3 regions of the Comamonas resistens genome follow, and region 3 is predicted to be linked to each of the others. Evidence: predicted binding sites of a transcription regulator. Region 3 holds the regulator's gene; each other region holds the start of a gene.
What was found. The regulator FNR, encoded in region 3, switches genes on or off when oxygen is low (the NO sensors DNR and NnrR bind a similar motif). The targets are predictions, from matches to a motif close to TTGATNNNNATCAA.
Positions count from the first base shown of each region.

Region 1: the regulator FNR is predicted to act here: its motif matches at 2,929-2,942, upstream of QMY55_RS13130 (universal stress protein).
Region 2: the regulator FNR is predicted to act here: its motif matches at 2,242-2,255, upstream of QMY55_RS10845 (MBL fold metallo-hydrolase RNA specificity domain-containing protein).

Region 1 is NZ_CP125947.1:2,804,849-2,811,051, reverse strand. Features, by position in the region: gene pobA (4-hydroxybenzoate 3-monooxygenase) at 126-1,301, shown strand; gene QMY55_RS13140 (2OG-Fe dioxygenase family protein) at 1,499-2,263, shown strand; gene QMY55_RS13135 (hypothetical protein) at 2,429-2,899, shown strand; gene QMY55_RS13130 (universal stress protein) at 3,039-3,476, shown strand; gene QMY55_RS13125 (Bug family tripartite tricarboxylate transporter substrate binding protein) at 3,666-4,649, opposite strand; gene QMY55_RS13120 (SDR family NAD(P)-dependent oxidoreductase) at 5,243-6,007, opposite strand; gene QMY55_RS13115 (ABC transporter ATP-binding protein) at 6,102-6,203, opposite strand, start outside.
Region 2 is NZ_CP125947.1:2,315,877-2,322,079, reverse strand. Features, by position in the region: gene QMY55_RS10855 (pyridoxamine 5'-phosphate oxidase) at 1-180, shown strand, start outside; gene QMY55_RS10850 (hypothetical protein) at 177-704, opposite strand; gene QMY55_RS10845 (MBL fold metallo-hydrolase RNA specificity domain-containing protein) at 758-2,158, opposite strand; gene QMY55_RS10840 (efflux transporter outer membrane subunit) at 2,356-3,819, opposite strand; gene QMY55_RS10835 (efflux RND transporter permease subunit) at 3,833-6,203, opposite strand, start outside.
Region 3 is NZ_CP125947.1:2,114,509-2,120,711, reverse strand. Features, by position in the region: gene QMY55_RS09940 (sulfite exporter TauE/SafE family protein) at 45-758, opposite strand; gene hemN (oxygen-independent coproporphyrinogen III oxidase) at 762-2,144, opposite strand; gene fnr (fumarate/nitrate reduction transcriptional regulator Fnr) at 2,412-3,134, shown strand; gene QMY55_RS09925 (hypothetical protein) at 3,197-3,460, opposite strand; gene QMY55_RS09920 (FixH family protein) at 3,736-4,050, opposite strand; gene ccoG (cytochrome c oxidase accessory protein CcoG) at 4,150-5,592, opposite strand; gene ccoP (cytochrome-c oxidase, cbb3-type subunit III) at 5,676-6,203, opposite strand, start outside.

The DNA.
Region 1 (6,203 bases), 690 kb from region 3:
GCAAACAAGTGCATGAACCCCGTGCCTTGATGCAGCACAAAACTTAGTCTTGCAGGCATGTCGCAACCGCTATTGCAAGCGAGCCGGTTGACGAGGTTTTGAGCCATAACAAGGAGTCATACATCATGCGCACACAAGTCGCCATCATCGGTGCAGGTCCCTCGGGTCTGCTGCTGGGCCAACTGCTGTACAAGGCAGGCATCGACAACATCATCATCGAGCAACGCAGCGCCGACTATGTGCTGGGCCGCATCCGCGCCGGTGTGCTCGAGCAGGTGACCGTCGACCTGCTGAAGAAGGCTGGCGCCGACAAGCGCATGAATGAGGAAGGTCTGCCCCATGACGGCATCGAGCTGCTGTTCAAGGGCAAGCGTCACCGCATCGACCTGAACGGCCTGACCGGCGGCAAGCGCGTGATGGTCTACGGCCAGACCGAAGTGACCCGCGACCTGATGGAAGTGCGTGCCGAAGAGGGTCTGACCACGGTGTATGAGGCCAGCAATGTGCAGCCCGTGGATTTCGAGAGCGACAAGCCCAAGGTGCGCTACGAAAAAGACGGCCAGGTGCATGAAATCGAATGTGACTTCATTGCCGGCTGCGACGGCTTTCACGGCATCTGCCGCGCCAGTGCCCCCCAGGACAAGATCAAGACCTTCGAGAAGGTCTATCCGTTTGGCTGGCTGGGCCTGCTCTCCGATACGCCTCCCGTGTCGCACGAGCTGATTTACGCCAACACCGAGCGCGGCTTTGCGCTGTGCAGCCAGCGCAGCGCCACGCGCAGCCGCTACTATCTGCAAGTGCCGCTGACCGACAAGGTCGAGGACTGGAGCGATGAGGCATTCTGGGAAGAACTCAAGAAGCGCCTGGACCCCGAGGCCCGTGCCAATCTGGTGACCGGCCCATCGCTGGAAAAAAGCATTGCACCGCTGCGCAGCTTTGTGACCGAGCCCATGCGCTTCGGCCGCATGTTCCTGGCGGGCGACGCTGCGCACATCGTGCCTCCCACCGGCGCCAAGGGGCTGAATCTGGCTGCTTCCGACGTTGGCTATCTGTCGCAGGCCTTCACGGAGTACTACCAAGACAAGTCCGAAGCCGGCATCGACCGTTACTCCGAACAGTGCCTGCGCCGCGTCTGGAAGGCCGAGCGCTTCTCCTGGTGGATGACCTCCATGCTGCACAACTTCCCCAATGAGGGCGAATTCAATACCAAGGTGCAGGAAGCCGAGCTGGATTACATCGTCCACTCCGAGGCCGGCTCTACCTCGCTGGCCGAAAACTATGTAGGCCTGCCCCTGGTGTAATTCGGCATTTGCATTGCTCTCATCACCGTGGTGATGAACGGCGGGCCCCGGACCTGGTGCCCGCCTTTGGCTGCCGCACTCCCGAGGGGGTGCAGGCAGTTTTTTCATCCATGCAATTTGGTTGATGCAGCCTTGCGTAAATTTTGCTGTTGCACCCGGGCTTCCGGGGCGCCTGCAGGAGTAAGCTAGCCGACCTTATGGCGCATATCTCGTTTCTTCCTCCCTACACAGCGGCCTGCGACGCCGCACAGTCCCTGCGTGCTCAGGGTTTTGCCGTGCTGAAGCCCGATGATTTTGCGCAATGGATGGGCGTGAATCTCGAGGAGCTGCAGGCCTTGAGTGCCGACTGGCAGACGCTGCCACCCGATGAATTCCTCAAGGATGGAGGTCGTTATCGACGCCGCCGCCATTCCTGCTTTGTCGCCAGGTCAGACGATCTGAGCCAGGTGCCGCACCGCGCGCACTGGCAGCCGGTGGAATACAACGCCTTGCACGGCGGCATGCAGCGCCTGTTTGCTCCCATGGAGGCGGCAACCGTGCAAAGCCAGGTCTGGGCACAAATGCTGCAGTCGCTGGCCGAGCTGTCGGACGAGGTGTTCTGCCCGGCGGGCCAGCATGAGCAATGGTTTGTAGAGGCGCACCAGTTCCGTATCGACACGGCGGATGGCATAGGCCGCCCAACGCCGGAAGGTGCTCACCGCGATGGCGTGGACCTGGTGGTGGTGGTGGTGGTACAGCGCCAGGGCGTCAAGGGTGGCGAGACGCGTGTCTTTGAGGCAACCGGTCCTAGCGGCCAGCGTTTCACCTTGACCGAGCCCTGGTCTGTGCTGCTGCTCGACGATGCCCGCATGATTCATGAAACCACGCCCATCCAGCCTTTGGGCGAGAGTGGCGTGCGCGATACCTTGGTGCTGACCTACAGGCGCGGCAACTTTCAAGGCGCTGAAGAACAGGTGGCCTGAACAAAAATGTTAGGTGTGTAGTTAACAAAGAGTCACGCATTTCTGCGGCATGATGCGCCACCTTGATGTTGTCAAGCCAAGAAAACCCGGCGAACAACCTCAGGCGACTCTTCACACCAACTCCAACAGGCCCGGGCTGCGCATCGTGTGCAGCCGATTTTCTGCATGAAACGTTTTCCTGCTTTTTTTCTGACCTCGCTTGCCGCTCTGGCTGCCATCGCAGCCTGCACGCCTTCTGAAGACCATTCCGTAAAGGCCTCCTTCAAGGAGCCCACGATCTACTTTCGCAATGGTCTGGAAATCACGGTGAACGACGAGGCAGTGCCGATTCATGGTTTGCAGGAATGCCCTTATGGACTGGCCGCACCGGCAGGCGCCGTCTCGGTGGTCGATGGTGCCAAGTGCATTCGTCTGGCTGACGACACCAAGGAAATCCAGGTGATGCTGGAGCTGCCATCGGGTCCGGTAAGGGAAGACTGGTCGGTGCGCCGCGATGCGCCAAGCCAGCCCAATGAGCCCGCGTTCAAGTATGTCTCGTTGCTGCGCCCCGACGGCTCTCGCATCACCATTACCGATAAATCGCACAAGCTGCTGGACAAGTGCTATGCCTATGACGCGGCTCATGTCTGCCTCTGAGCCATTGCGCCTCTGATTTCCCTTCGGGGTTGATGCAGGTCAGGACGCTGGGGCATGATGGGAGCAGACTCGCTTTGTTGAAACGGCGGCACCTGCATGCAGAGTCGCCAAGCTACCCAAAAAGGAGAAGCTCATGTCCATGTTCAATCACATCCTGGTTCCGGTTGATGGCTCCAAACCTTCGCTGCTGGCGGCACGCAAGGCTGCGGAACTCTCCAAGGTCTTTGGCAGTGCCGTGACGGCGGTGTACGTGGTCGACCCCTATCCCTTCACCGGTGTAGGCGCCGATTTCGCCTATGGCCAGTCGCAATACTTGAGCGCAGCGACCGCCGAAGCCAACACGGCCCTCGACGCCGTCAAATCCATCATGGAAGCCGAAGGCGTGAACGTGAACACCCTGGTTGGCGAAGGTCATGCCGTGCACGACGGCATCGTCAACACCATGGACAGCGTGGGCGCCGATCTGATCGTCATGGGTTCTCAGGGCCGCCGTGGCCTGGAAAAGCTGATGCTGGGCAGCGTCACCCAGCGCGTGCTGGGCGCCGTCAAGATTCCCGTTCTGGTTGTGCGCGAATAAGCGCATATTCCCCATGGCGATAAAAAGAAAGACCTCGCAAGAGGTCTTTCTTTTTATAAGAGTGGATTTGGTCCACTGGGCGCAGTCTATAAAACTGTCACGGCCCAAGCCAGGGCAGCAAGCAAGAGCCGCCTCGCGGCGATGCTGCCGTCCCCCTTTTAGGGGGGAGCAGCAAAGCGGCTCAGGGGGTTACTGAATGCTTGCGCCAGAAGCCTCAACGATAGCCTTGTTGGCCTTGAAGTCTGCCTGGAAGAATTTGTCGAAGGCTTCCACGCTCATGGCCTGTGGCTCGGCGCCCTGGGTCAGGATGGCTTCCTTGACTTCGGGCATGGCCAGCAGCTTGTTCACTTCGGCATTGACCTTGTTCACGATGGGTGTCGGCGTGTTCTTGGGCATGAAGATGCCGTACCAGGTGCTCACGTTGAAGCCCTTGAGGCCGGATTCGGCCAAGGTGGGCGTATCGGGCAACGAGGACGAGCGGGCTGCCGAGGTCACGGCAATGGCGCGCAATTTGCCCGATTTGATCTGGGCGATGGCCGAAGGCACGGAAGACACCAGCAGATCCACATTGCCGGCCAGCGCGTCCATCATGGCCGGGTTGGAGCCCTTGTAGGGCACATGGGTCAGCTGAATGCCCGAGGCCTTTTCCAGCATCACGCCAGCCAGATGAATGCTGGTGCCGTTGCCGGGAGAACCATAGGTGATCTTGGCGGGGTTCTTCTTGGCGGCGGCCACTACATCGGCCAGCGTCTTGTAGGGCGAGTTGGCAGCCGTGGCGATCACGATGGGGGTGTAGGCCACATGGGCTACGGGCGTCAGATCCTTGGTGGGGTTCCAGGGCAGGCTTTTGTACAGATAGGGGCCCAGAACCACATTGTCTTTCTGGCCCATGACCATGTCATAGCCGGTGGGGGCGGCCTTCACGGCTTCGGTGATGCCGATGGTGCCGCCCGCGCCTGCGCGGTTGTCGGGCACCACGGTCCAGTGGCTGACTTCGGTGAGCTTGTTGGAGATCACGCGAGAGAGGATGTCTGTGCCTCCGCCTGGCGGAAAGGGAACGATCATGCGAACAGGCTTGTTCGGGTAGTCCTTGACGGGGTCTTGTGCGGCAGCGGAAAAGCTCAGGCCGGTGGCCGCAACCATGGCGGTGCAGGTGATCAGTTGGCGAAACATGAAAAAGAAGCTCCAGAGACGATAAGGGTGTGCGGCGGCCTCGGCACCCGGCTTATGGCGGGGTGAGAAAACGGACGCGAACGGCTGTCAGGTCGGAGTGTCTCAGTGCGCAATATTCGGGATATGCGGGAATAGGAACGCTCCTGGCCCTGGGGCCAAGTCACGGAAGGTGGGCTTTTCGATGATCGGGGAGGGTGGTTCCGCCATCAATGGGTATTTGTCTTTACCGAAGAGACCTGCGCCATGCGGTACCGGCACGGCGGGTTGGCAATCGCGCGCGCTGCCTTGCAGGGTGGCTGCAAAAGCTAGCACGGTGGCAGCGTTCCGATCAGGTAGCGCTGCCGATGTGGCCCACGGCGCGGATTGCGGTTTTGCAGTTCAGCGCAGGCACTGACTCCAAAACAGGTGAACCATTCTGCCATGCCGATTGCCGCTGCCGGCGTATGTAGATACAAGATTCTGTGCGGGACGGACAGGCTTTTGTCATTGCGGCGGCAAGGCCTTGGTCTGTGTTAGGCGTCCAAAGCAAAAATAGCTGCCAGCGCAGAGGTGAGTTGCGCGGGCAGCTATGGTTTTGATGAATGTGAGGGTGCTCAGGGATTGCGCACGTCGGCCACAACCTGGGTGCCAAAATCCGGGCGCTCCAGCCAGGCCAGCACGCGAGCCGCTGCGTCCTGGGCCGAGCTCAGCTGGCCTGCAGAATGCAACTGGGAAAAGCGCTGCACATCGGGGAAGTCATCGCTGGCGGCGCTGCGCAAATGCACCTGCATGTCGGTGTCGATGACGCCCGGTGCCAGAGACACGATCTTTGCCCCATGGGGCTTGGCCGCTTCTTCCAGGGCCACACAACTGCTGAACTGGTCCATGCCGGCCTTGGCCGTGCAGTAGCTGGCCTGCGAGGCCATGGCGCGACGGCCCAGGCCCGAGGAGATATTGAGCACCTTGCGGGGCATGCTCCAGCTTTCGGTGGCGGCCAGAAATGCAGCTGTCATGGCCATCGGCGCCTCCAGGCCCACACGCAGCGCATTGATCATGTCTGCCGCAGGCAGCTGCGACAGTGGCGCAATCTGCGGAATCATGCCTGCGTTGTTGATCAAGGTGATGCTGGCCCAGTCACCGCTGTTGAGCGTGTCGATCCAGGTCGCAAGGCGCTGCGCTGCCGTGGCGCTTTGGGCCAGGTCCTGCTCCCATTGAAGGAGCTGGCTGGCCTCGCGGGCAGAAGCTGCCAGCTCGGAACTGGTCTTGCGAGAAATGCTCAGAAGGTGGTGACCTTTTTGCAGCAACTGCTGGCCCATGGCCAGACCCATGCCGCGGGAGCCGCCGGTCAGAATCGTCAAATGCTTGGTCATGCAGGCCATCTTACGGGCGATTCATGACAACAAAAAAAAGGCCTGGCGGAGAACATTCCCTGCCAGGCCCCTGAGGCGAGTGCGATTGGCTCCCTCGCTATCGTCAATGGCCCAGATAGGCCTTGCGCACTTCGTCGTTGGTCAGCAGATTGGCGCCGCTGTCTTCCAGCACCACCTTGCCGGTTTCCAGCACATAGCCCCGGTC
Region 2 (6,203 bases), 200 kb from region 3:
TGGCAAGGTGCCCGCAAGGCTTATCTGGCGCGTTTTCCCGAGGCCGAGCCTATGACGGCGCTGGGCGATTTTCGTTTTGTCTGCATCACGCCACAAAGCGGCAGGCATGTCGCTGGCTTTGGCGCGGCACGCGATGTGGACGCGCAAGATCTGATTGCAGCCCTTAACCCGGCGGCCTAGTCTTTGCTGGTCCGACCTGGCTTAGTCTGGCGCACATGCTCTTCAACCAGTTCCATGCAGGCCAGAGGCTGGCCCTGCACCAGGGCCTGAACATGGTCCTGCCAGATCTGCCCCTGCTGCTCCACGTTTGCGTCCAGAAAGCACTGCAGCATCTGCTGCGGATCTGCACAGACCTGATAGTGATAAGGATTGCGCCGCAGGCATGCCGCGCGCAGATGCAGGCCCAACGCCTCCCACGTCACCGCCCGGCCTTGCAGGCGCTGCCACTGATGCAGCAGCTCATGGGCGAAGACGCCAGCCACCACAGGGTGGGCAAGCCGCAGCGGCTTATGCGGGTCCCTGTGCTCAAAAAAGCTGCGCGGCAGATAGATGCGCCCGCCGCCCAGGGACAGCGCGCGCCTGGTATCGCCCAGACGCCGCACATGCAGACGCATGCCGGGCAGCAACTCATCCAGCGCAGTGCCGAAAAGCCGCTGTACGAATCCGGCCTCGACCGGCATCAGGCTTCGCCGCCAGAACATCATGCAACAGGCCACGGGCAAGGAAGATTTCGCATCTCGGAGACTCCTGGCACGTTCTAGAACTCGAAGACCTGGCCCGGCTGCGGAAGCTGCACCGAGAAATGCAGGCGCTCGTGCAGCAGCGTGGCCAAGGCCAGGGAGGCATGCGGCTCTCCATGCACCACAAAGGTCTGCTGCGGCGGGCGGGTGAACGCGGCCGCCCAGTCCAGCAGAGCTTGCTGGTCGGCATGGGCCGAAAAGCCGCCCAGGGTATGGATGCCGGCACGGACTTCCACTTCATCACCAAGCAGGCGCACCTGCCTGGCACCGTCGACCAGCCTTCGACCTAGCGAACCATCGGCCTGATAGCCGCAAATCACCACTGCACACTCGGGCCTGGACAGATTGTTCTTCAGATGGTGCAGCACCCGTCCCGCGTCGCACATGCCGCTGGCCGAGATGATGATCGCGCCGCTCTTGATGCGGTTGAGCTTGATGGAGTCCTCCACATCGCTGATGAAATGAATGTGCGGCGACTCCTTGAGTCTCTTGACGCTGCCCAGCAACTGTCTGGCCTCCTCGTCGAACACGTTGAAATGCCGCAGCGTGATATCCGTAGCTGCCACCGCCATCGGCGAATCCACAAATATCTCTACCGGCGGCAGGCGCTGCTGCTGGATCAGCTGCAGAAAGTGATAGAGCAGCTCCTGCGTGCGCCCCACGGCAAATGCCGGGATGACCACATTGCCATGGGGAACCGTGCGCGTGACCACATCGACCAGCTCTTCCAGGGTATCGCCAGTACTCTTGTGCTGCCGGTCGCCATAGGTGGACTCGATGAGCAGCAGATCAGCGTCCGTGATCGGCGTGGGATCGCGCAGGATCACCCGCCCCGGCTGGCCCAGATCGCCGCTGGCCACCAGCTTGCGCGAGCCGCCATGACCATCTGCCAGCCATAGCTCCACAATGGCCGAGCCCAGAATATGCCCGGCATCCTGAAAACGTACCGTCACCGCAGGATGAGGTTCAAAGCGCTGTCCATAGGCTCTGGCCTGGACCTGCTCCAGCGTGCTCGCCACATGGGCCAACGAATACAGAGGAACCGTCGGCTCGCGCTCGTGCCCTCGGCCTTCACGCCGGCGCCGCGCCGCCCGTTCGGCATCCATCATCTGGATATGGGCGCTGTCCTTGAGCAAGACCTCGAGCAAATCCTTGGTGGCCAGAGTGGCATAGATGGGGCCCTTGAAGCCCTGAGCCACGAGCTTGGGCAACAAGCCGCTGTGATCGATGTGCGCATGGGTCAGAACGACGAAATCCAGGCTTGCAGCATCAAAGGCAAAGGCTTGCTGGTTGTGCTCGTCGGCCTCGCGGCCGCCCTGGGCCATGCCGCAGTCGATCAGAAATCGGCAACTATGCGCCTCGACCAGAAAACAGGACCCCGTGACCGATTGCGCCGCACCGTGAAAAGTGATGTTCATGAAGCATCCATTGACGATCCACATGGACCGTCAATGAATCTAGCACCACTGGCGCCTGCGCTGCCAGAGCCTCAAGTCTTGCCTTGATGCCCATCAAACCGCGGAGCCTGCCTGGGCGCTGCAAACACCGGCTGGCTCAGCAGCAGGAGTCACAAGCCGGCAAACCGCCCGCCAGGGCGGACAGGACAGCTCTCGCCTCAGCTGCTGGCCGCCACGGACTCGCCGCTGTCCCAGCCTCCGCCCAACGCGCGAATCAGCGCCACCGTGGCCGTGTACTGCGCGGTGCGCACCTGCAAGGCCTGGCGCCGGTTGCGCAACTCGTTGCGACGTGCATCCAGCAGCTCCAGCTGGCTCACCAGACCGTTGCGATAGCGCACGTCCGAAAGGTGCGTGGCCCGCTCGGAAGACTGCACGGCCTGCCCCAGCACGCGGGCCTGGCCCGAGAGCAGGCGCAAGGCACTGAGCTGATCCTCCACATCCCGAAAGGCTGCGAGTACCTGGCCGCGCTGGGCCGCCACGGCGGCTTCCAGGCGCGCACGGGCCCCCTCCTCCTGCGCGGCGCGCTGGCCGCCGTCGAAGATGGGCAGCGACAGCAAGGCGCCTATGCCCCAGGAGCGCGCCGACCACTTGAACAGATCGCCCAGCTCCGGCGAGGCATAGCCGCCATTGCCCGTGAGCGTGATGGCCGGAAACCATGCGGCCTGGGCCACGCCCACGCGCGCCTGGGCCGCCAGCACGGATGTCTGAGCCGCCGACACATCGGGGCGGCGCGCCAGTACCGTCGCGGGCACGCCTGCCGGAATCACGGGCAGCGTTGCCAGCACAGGCTGCGAAGCCAGCGTGAAGCCAGTGGCGACATCCCCCACGAGCACGGCCAGCGCATGCGTGAGGGCCGCCTGCTGGCGCTCCAGCGCCAGTGTCTCGGCCTCGGTGGCCGAAACCTCGGTCTGCATGCGCGCCACGTCCAGCTCGGCTGCATCGCCGGCGCGGAAGCGCTTCTCGATCAGCGTCAGCGTCTCGCGATAGGCCGCCAGACTCTGCTCGACCAGCTGGCGCTCGGTCTGCAGCGAACGCAGCTGCAGATAAGTCTGCGCCACATCGGCCTGCACCATCAGGCGCGTGCTCTGCAGCAAGGCCTCGCGTGCATTGGCATCCTCGCGTGCCGCTTCGCTGGCCCGCGACAGGCGGCCGAACAGATCCGCTTCGTAGGAGAAGTTCAGGCCGGCCGTGACCAGTGTGGCGGGTTGCATGCCGTTCGCCGTGTTCGCACCGGCCTGACGCGCGGCACCGCCCGCAGCCCCGATCTGCGGCTGGCGCTGCGCATCGGCCGAGCGCAGCAGCGCGCGGGCTTCGGCCAGGCGCGCCGCAGCGGTCTGCACATCGGTATTGGCTTCACCCGCACGCTCCACTAAAGCGCTGAGCTCGGTGTCGGCAAATACCCGCCACCAGGCACCGCGCGGCTGGGCCTCGGCCGGGGCGGCCTGCGTCCAGCCCGCGGCTGCAGCCTGGGCACTGAAGCTTGCGGGCACGGCAACGCCGGCATGCTCGGCCACCGTGGGCGGTGCGCTGGCGCAACCCGCCAGCACCAAGGCTGCCGTCAGCGCGCTCAGGAACGGCATCAGGGATCGAATGCCTTGCATCGTTTTCATATCGGAATCCATGGTTGATTGGGGCTTATTCGTCATGGCCGCGTGGCGCAGCAGGCATGGGCAGGGCCGAGGCGCCGTGACCGGGCTCGCTGATCGGCGCCACATGACTGCCATGCTGCTGCAACGGGCGGTTGCCGGCCAGACGACGCAGCACCACATAGAACACCGGCGTGAGGAACAGGCCAAAGGCCGTCACACCGATCATGCCGGCGAACACCGCCACACCCATGGCGCTGCGCATCTCGGCTCCCGCGCCCGTGGACAGCACCAGGGGCAGCACGCCCATGACAAAGGCCAGCGAGGTCATGAGGATGGGGCGCAGGCGCAGGCGGCTGGCTTCGATGGCGGCCTGCACGGGCGTGCGGCCCGCAAATTCCAGCTCGCGGGCGAACTCCACGATCAGGATGGCGTTCTTGGCCGACAGCCCCACGAGCACGATGAGCCCGATCTGCGTGAACACATTGTTGTCGCCGCCGCTCAGCCACACGCCCGTCATGGCAGCCAGCAGGCCCATGGGCACGATGAGGATGATGGCAATCGGCAGGGTTAGGCTTTCGTACTGCGCCGCCAGCACCAGAAAGACCAGCAGGATGGCGATGGGGAACACCAGCACGGCGGAATTGCCGGCCAGGATTTCCTGGTAGGTCAACTCGGTCCACTCGAAGCCTATGCCGGGCGGCAGGGTTTCGGCGGCAATGCGCTCGACGGCGGCCTGGGCCTGGCCCGAGGAGAAGCCGGGCGCAGGACCGCCATTCACGTCGGCGGCCAGAAAGCCGTTGTAGCGCATGGCGCGTTCGGGCCCGAAGCTGGGTTCGAGCTTCATCAGCGCCGACAGCGGCACCATCTCGCCTGTGGTGGAACGCACCTTGAGCAGGCCCACGTCTTCGGCGCGCGCCCGGTAGGCTGCGTCAGCCTGCACGCGCACGCTATAGGTGCGGCCAAACTGGTTGAAGTCGTTCGCATACAAGCTGCCCAGGTAGATCTGCAGCGTCTCGAAGATATCCGTCACGGGCACGCCGAGCTGACGCGCCTTGGTGCGGTCGATTGCGGCATAGAGCTGGGGCACGTTGACCTGCCAGCTGGTGAACAGGCCGGCCAGCTCGGGCGTCTGGTAGGCCTTGGCCATGAAGGCCTTCACGGCCGCGTCCATGGCGTCGTAACCCAGCGAGGCACGGTCCTCGATCTGCAGCTTGAAGCCGCCGGTGGTTCCGAGGCCGGCCACGGGCGGCGGCGGGAACATGGCGATAAAGGCTTCCTGGATGCTGCCAAAGGCCTGGTTGAGCTGACCCGCCACGGCACCGCCGCTCTGGTCGGCATGCGTGCGCTCGGCAAAGGGCTTGAGCGTGACAAAGACGATGCCCGAGTTGGAGCTGTTGGTGAAGCCGTTGATGGACAGGCCCGGGAAGGCGATGGCATCTTCCACATTGGGATTTTTCTTGACGATCTCGCCCATGCGGCGGATCACGTCTTCCGTGCGGTCCAGCGTGGCGCCATCGGGCAACTGGGCAAAACCGACCAGATACTGCTTGTCCTGGGCCGGCACAAAGCCGCCGGGCACCAGCTTGAACAGACCCCAGGTCGCGCCCACCAGCACGGCATAGATCACCAGCATCAGCGCCTTGCGGCCGATGACGCGCTGCACGCCACCGCTATAGGCATCGGAGCCGCGCCGGAACAAGGCGTTGAAACGGCGGAAAAAGCCGCCCAGCACCCGTTCCATGCCGCGTGTCAGCGCGTCCTTGGGCGCGTCGTGGCCGCGCAGCAGCAGCGCGGAAAGCGCAGGCGACAGGGTCAGCGAGTTGATGGCCGAGATCACCGTGGAGATGGCGATGGTCACCGCGAACTGGCGGTAGAACTGGCCCGTGAGGCCGCTGATGAAGGCCAGCGGCACAAACACGGCCACCAGCACCAGGGCGATGGCGATGATGGGCCCGCTGACCTCCTGCATGGCGCGGTAGGTGGCCTGGCGCGGCGACAGACCGGCCTCGATGTTGCGCTCCACGTTCTCCACCACCACGATGGCGTCATCCACCACGATGCCGATGGCCAGCACCAGGCCGAACAGGCTCAGCGCATTGATGGAAAAGCCCAGCAGGTGCAGCACGGCGAACGTGCCCACCACCGAGACCGGCACAGCCAGCAACGGAATGATGGAGGCGCGCCAGGTCTGCAGGAACAGAATCACCACGACCACCACCAGGGCCACGGCCTCCAGCAGGGTCTGGATCACGGACTTGATCGAAGCCCGCACGAATTGCGTGGGGTCGTAGGCGATGCGGAACTCCACGCCTTCAGGCATGTGCTTTTGCAGCTCGGCCATGGTGGAGCGCACATTGGCCGAGATTTCCAGGGCATTCGAACCCGGAGCCTGGAACACGCCCATGCCCACGGCCGGG
Region 3 (6,203 bases):
AACCTTCAAACAAAAGAGACCGGAAGTTTTGCGCCCTGACCGACTTATCGGCACCAAAGACTCGGTTTGTAGACCAAATCCATCCACAACGCCCATATTGCCACGCCGATCAGCATCAGGCCTGCAATGCGCGTACCCCATTGCGCGCGCAGAACATTCACCTTGCTCTGGCTCAGACGCCACAGCCATGGCCCTCCCACCAGCCACACGCCACTGCCCAGCGCAAATGCAGCCATGGACAAACCACCTTGCCAGGCACCGCCGCTGAGCGCAGCCACCAGCACGGCCGAATACAACAGACCACAGGGCATGAGAGCCCAGGCAAAACCCGCAGCCAGGCTGCCGCCTGGTGCGCTGACCCAGGGCTGAACCTTGGCCCAGGCAGAACGGCCGGCACGCTCCAACCAGACCGGCTGGCGGGCCTGCACCACCATGGCCAGGCCCCAGGCCATGACGACTACATGCATCAGAGCCCAGAGATTTTGCAATGCTGTGGTCTGACTGGTCAGCCAGGAAAGGCTTTCCATGGCCACGGCAGCCACGGCCCCCAGCAGGGCATAACCACCGACACGCCCCAGGTGAAACAGGCTGCTGCGTAGCCACTGGCGCTTGCGCAGACCATGCACAACAATCTGCTGAGCCTGGCTGGCGGCACTGCCGCACGTCACCACGCTGCAAGGAGCAGCACACATGACAAGACAATGGGGCCCACCCACGAGCCCCATGATCAAAGCAGTCCAAACCAGCGAAAACAACATGCGCTAGATGATGCGTGAAAACCGCGTGCGGTTCTTGTCGGCCTGTAAATAACGATCAAACAGCATGGCTACTCCACGCACGAAGAACCAGCCCAGCGCGGTGACATGGAAGCCTTCCTCCTCCAGCACCAGCAAGCCGTTGGCCTGCATCTCTTGCAGCGCCTTCATCTCCGGGGCGAAATATTCACGGAAGTTGATCAGCCAGGCCTGTTCCATGGGCTCATACAGCACAGCGCCCTGGCACATCACCGCCATGATGACAGCACGGCGCACCATGTCGTCGCGCGACAAGGCCAACCCGCGCTGCACGGGCAACTGGCCGCTGTCCAGAGCGTCGTAATACTCTTCCAGCGTCTTGACGTTCTGGCTGTAGGTAGCCCCCACTTTCCCGATTGCAGAGACACCAAGCGCAATCAGATCGCAGTCAGGCTGGGTACTGTAGCCCTGGAAATTGCGGTGCAGACGCCCCTGGCGCTTGGCAATGGCCAGAGAGTCATCGGGCAGCGCAAAGTGGTCCATGCCCACATAGACATAGCCGCCGTCCATGAATGCATCGATCGCGCTGGAGAGCATATTGAGCTTGTCCTGCCCCATGGGCAGGTCAGCAGACTCAATGCGACGCTGTGGCTTGAAGCGCTCGGGCAGATGGGCATAGGCATAAAGCGCTATGCGGTCAGGGCGCAAGGCATTGACCTGCTCCAGCGTACGCGCAAACGATTGAGGCGTCTGCTTGGGCAGACCATAGATCAGGTCCACATTGATGGACACAAAGCCCAGCTCGCGCGCTTTTTCCACCAGGGCAAAGACCTGCTGTGCCGGTTGCTCGCGATGCACGGCTTTTTGCACATCGGGATCGAAATCCTGCACGCCAAAGCTCAGGCGGTTGAAACCCATTTCCTTCAGCGCCTGCAGACGCTCGTTGCTCACGGTGCGAGGGTCCACCTCAATCGAATATTCACCCGCGGGGTCCAGCTTGAAATGCTCGCGCATCAGCGCCATCAAGGCACGCAGCTCGTCGTCGTTGAAAAACGTGGGCGTGCCGCCGCCCAGGTGCAACTGGCTGACAACCTGGCCCTTGCCGCAATGCTCGGTATGCATGGCGACTTCGCGGCGCAGATAGTCGAGGTACTGCGCCGCTTTCTCGTGATGCTTGGTGATGATCTTGTTGCAGGCGCAGTAGTAGCACAGCGACTCGCAGAACGGCACATGGACATAAAGGGACAGCGGCAGCGCGCGGGCAGCCGAATGTGCCTTGCGCTGCTGCAGTGCCAGGGTATAGTCCTCAGGGCCGAAAGCCTCAACAAAACGGTCGGCTGTTGGAAACGACGTGTAGCGAGGCCCCGGAATATCAAAACGGCTTAGCAATTCGGGCGTAACTGCGGTCATGGCTCTTAGTCAGGGTGCACCCACACTGCAGAGGACACCGATATCGAGCTTCTCTTCAGCCTGACCGGATGCCCGTCTTGTTGCAGCGAGCGCGTGTTTTTGGAATCAGTGTCTTCACTGTGCCCCAAGGCAAACCCCTTGTCCTTGATTCACATCAAGGGATAACAAGGCAAGTGCTGCGACAATTTGATCCATCTCATTACCAACCTAGAGGTCAATGAACGGCGCGGCCTCACTCCCTGTGCGTCCGCACCGCTGCTGCAAGCCATGAATCTTCAGACCATCAAAGCATCCTGCTCCAACTGCAATCTGCGTGAACTGTGCATGCCCATGGGCCTGGACGATGAGCAAATGGAGCGCATCGACGAAATCGTCGCCACGCGCCGCAAGATCAAGCGTGGCGGACTGCTGTTCCGCAACGGCGAGGAATTCACTTCGCTGTACGCCATCCGAACCGGCTTCTTCAAGACCTGCGTGGCCACCGAAGACGGTCGCGACCAGGTCACCGGCTTTCAGATGGCCGGTGAAATCATCGGCCTTGACGGCATCGTCAACGACCATCACACCTGCGACGCCGTGGCGCTGGAAGATGCCGAAGTCTGCGTCATGCCTTTTGACAAGCTCGAGCAGCTCTCGCGCGAGGTGACGGCCCTGCAAAACCATGTGCACAAGGTCATGAGCCGCGAAATCGTGCGCGAGCATGGCGTGATGCTGCTGCTGGGCAGCATGCGCGCCGAAGAGCGCCTGGCCGCTTTTGTGCTGAATCTGGTGCAGCGCCTGGCTGCCCGCGGCTTCTCCAAGTCGGAACTGGTGCTGCGCATGACCCGGGAGGAAATCGGCAGCTATCTGGGCCTGAAGCTGGAGACCGTGAGCCGCACCTTCTCCAAGTTCGCCGAAGAAGGCATTGTGGAAGTCAAGCAGCGCCACTTGCGCATTCTGGATACCGAAGCGCTCAAGCGCATTGTCAACAGCCAGCAATGCCAGAGCTGATCTACTAACCCTCAAAAGAACAAAGCCCGCTTACAGCGGGCCTTGTTCTTTTGGAAAGCTTGTCAATCGGCCAAAGGCTCGGAGACGATGCCGTTGTTCAAATCCTGCGCCGAGCGCGCCAGGCTGCGCGTCATCAGACTGCAAAGCAGCATGACCAGCCAGAAGGCGAAGAATGCTGCCGTATAGACGGCGCTGCGCGACCATTCCAGTGGCGACCCCATCCAGTGCACATCCATCGGGTCAACAAAGGCAAAAACCACCATTTCCAGGACTGCGGCGGCCAAAAATGCGGGCCATGCAATCCACATCCAGCGCTGAGTGTCCATCACGAATCTCCTTGGGCTGCGGGGAGCGGTGAGGACATTCTGCACATTGCCGGGCCGAACTGACCAGCCCCTTGCGGGCAAACACCGAGAAACCCAGGCACGGGAATTCTTTAATTGATAGCAGCCAGCGCCTATTAAATCTTCACTTCATAGGTGTCGTTACGCAAAACATAGACTCTACTTGCGCAAGGCGCTTTGAATTTCAGAGCATGCTCCATGAAAAAAGGCCGCTGGGCGGCCTTTTTTCATGGAGTGCTGTGCCCTGCAACCCGGCATCAGCGATCTGTAGGGTGATCTTGTGCAGGCGTTGCCGCATGATTGCGCCCGGTCAGTGCCGGGGCCAGGCTTTTTTGTGATTCGCTCATGCGCTGGTTGATCTCGATGCCATGACGATAGTAATCGGGGTCGATCACGGGGTCAGGCTTGCTCATGGCGATATAGGCCGTGACCAGGCCTGCGACGACCACAACGGCCGGGCCCGCCAGAACCAGCCAGACATGGGCGAACTTCCACCAAGGCTTGCCGTCCTCGGGATGCTGTGGTTTGGCTGCGCTTGCCGCACGTGCTGCGCTTGGGGTTGTTGCCGACATGGCGGATCTCTTTCAATGTGGAACTTTGCCAGTGCGGCGCATCGCCAGATGCGCAGCGCCAGCCAAGCTATTGTTGCGGATAGTCGATAACCTTGCCGTCTAGCGCGGCACCAGGAAAACAGCCTTCTCGGACACGCGCCCACCTTGGGCCTGCACGGCATCCAGATTGAAATGGATGGTGTGCGAACCAGGATCGGCCGAGCCATAGGGAATCTGCAGACGCACGGCAATGCCACGTGTCTCCGCTGGGCCTACGGTCACTTCCTGCTCGGAAGCCACCTCCAGATGATCCAGGCCCACGGCGCTGATGCGGTAGTTCTGCTCGGTCTCCGTGGCATTCATGATCTGCAGGCGGTAAACGTTCTCCAGCTTGCCTCCGGCCACGATGCGCGACAGCGCCGCCCGGTCACGGATGACGTCCACCTTCACGGGTTCACGCATCGCCAGGCTGGCAATCATGGCGGCACTGAGTGCCACCAGCACCGAGGTATAGATCAGCACACGCGGACGGAAGATGCGGCGAATCATCTGCGCATGCTTCCATGCCTTGGACACGGCATTCTGCGTGGTCAGGCGGATCAGGCCGCGTGGATACTCCATCTTGTCCATCACGGAGTTGCAGGCGTCTATGCACAAGCCGCAGCCAATGCACTCGTACTGCAGCCCGTTGCGGATGTCGATACCCACGGGACAGACCTGCACGCAGAGCTTGCAGTCGATGCAGTCGCCCAGACCTTCGGCCTTGTAGTCACTGCCCTTCTTGCGCGGACCGCGCCCCTCGCCGCGCTCTGCGTCGTAGCTGACGATCATGGTGTCCTTGTCGAACATGGCGCTTTGAAAACGTGCATAAGGGCACATGTATTTGCAGACCTGCTCGCGCATATAGCCGGCATTGCCATAGGTGGCAAAACCATAGAACAGCACCCAGAAAATCTGCCAGTTGCCACTCAGGGCCAGCAACTCGACACCCAGTTCACGGATGGGCACGAAATAGCCCACGAAGGTGAAACCGGTCCACAGGGACAAGGCGATCCAGAGGAACTGCTTGAGCGACTTCTTCCAGATCTTCTCGAAAGTCCAGCCGCCCTTGTCGATGCGCATACGGGCACTGCGATCGCCTTCGACCTTGCTCTCGATCCAGACAAAAATCTCGGTATAAACGGTCTGCGGACAGGAGAAACCGCACCACAAACGCCCTGCGACCGCCGTAAACAGGAAAAGCGCCAACGCGCTGATGATGAGAAGACCGGTCAGATAAATGAAATCCTGCGGGTAAAGCACCAGCCCGAACAGGTAAAAGCGACGCGCTTCAAGATCGAAGAGCAGCATCTGGCGCTCGCCCCACTGCAGCCAGGGCATACCGTAGAAGAACAGCTGCGTGAGAAACACCATGATCCATCGCCAGCGCGCGAACACGCCACGGATGGACCGAGAGTAGACCTTTTGCTCGGAAGCAAACAAAGGCACGTAGTCAGGACTGCCGTCCTTGGGCTCGGGTGTGATCGGGATGATCTTGCGCGGTTTGCCTGGCTCGCCGGTCATCGCAGTTCCTTCATATTTTTGTAATTACTGAAATATCCAATGCGAAAAAAGCGGTGCCGCAAAGCACCGCTTTTTCACTCAAATCATTTCTGGGTCTGTGTGTTGGAGAGACTCCACACATAGGAAGCCAGTACGGCGATTTGCGCCTCTGTCAATTTTTCCTTCTGGGCCGGCATTTCATTGTGCTTGCCGTTGTTGACGATGTTCATGATGGCTTGCTCACCCCAGCCATGCAGCCACACATCGTCGGTCAGGTTGGGTGCACCCATGGCCTGGTTGCCCTTGCCGTCCATGCCGTGGCAGGCTGCGCAAGCCACGAACTTGGACTTGCCCAGAGACGCCTTGACGGCATCGTGCGGGCTGCCCGACAGGCTCAGCACATAGTTGGCCACGTTGCGCACGTCTTCTGCAGTACCCACGGCGGCTGCCATGGGAGGCATGATGCCGATGCGACCGTTGGTGATGGTTTCCTTGATCTTGTCGGGTGTGCCGCCATGCAGCCAGTCACCGTCTGCCAGATTGGGGAAGCTCTTGCTGCCGCGTGCGTCAGAGCCATGGCACTGTGCGCAGTTGTTCATGAACAGACGCTCGCCGACGGCCATGGCCTGAGG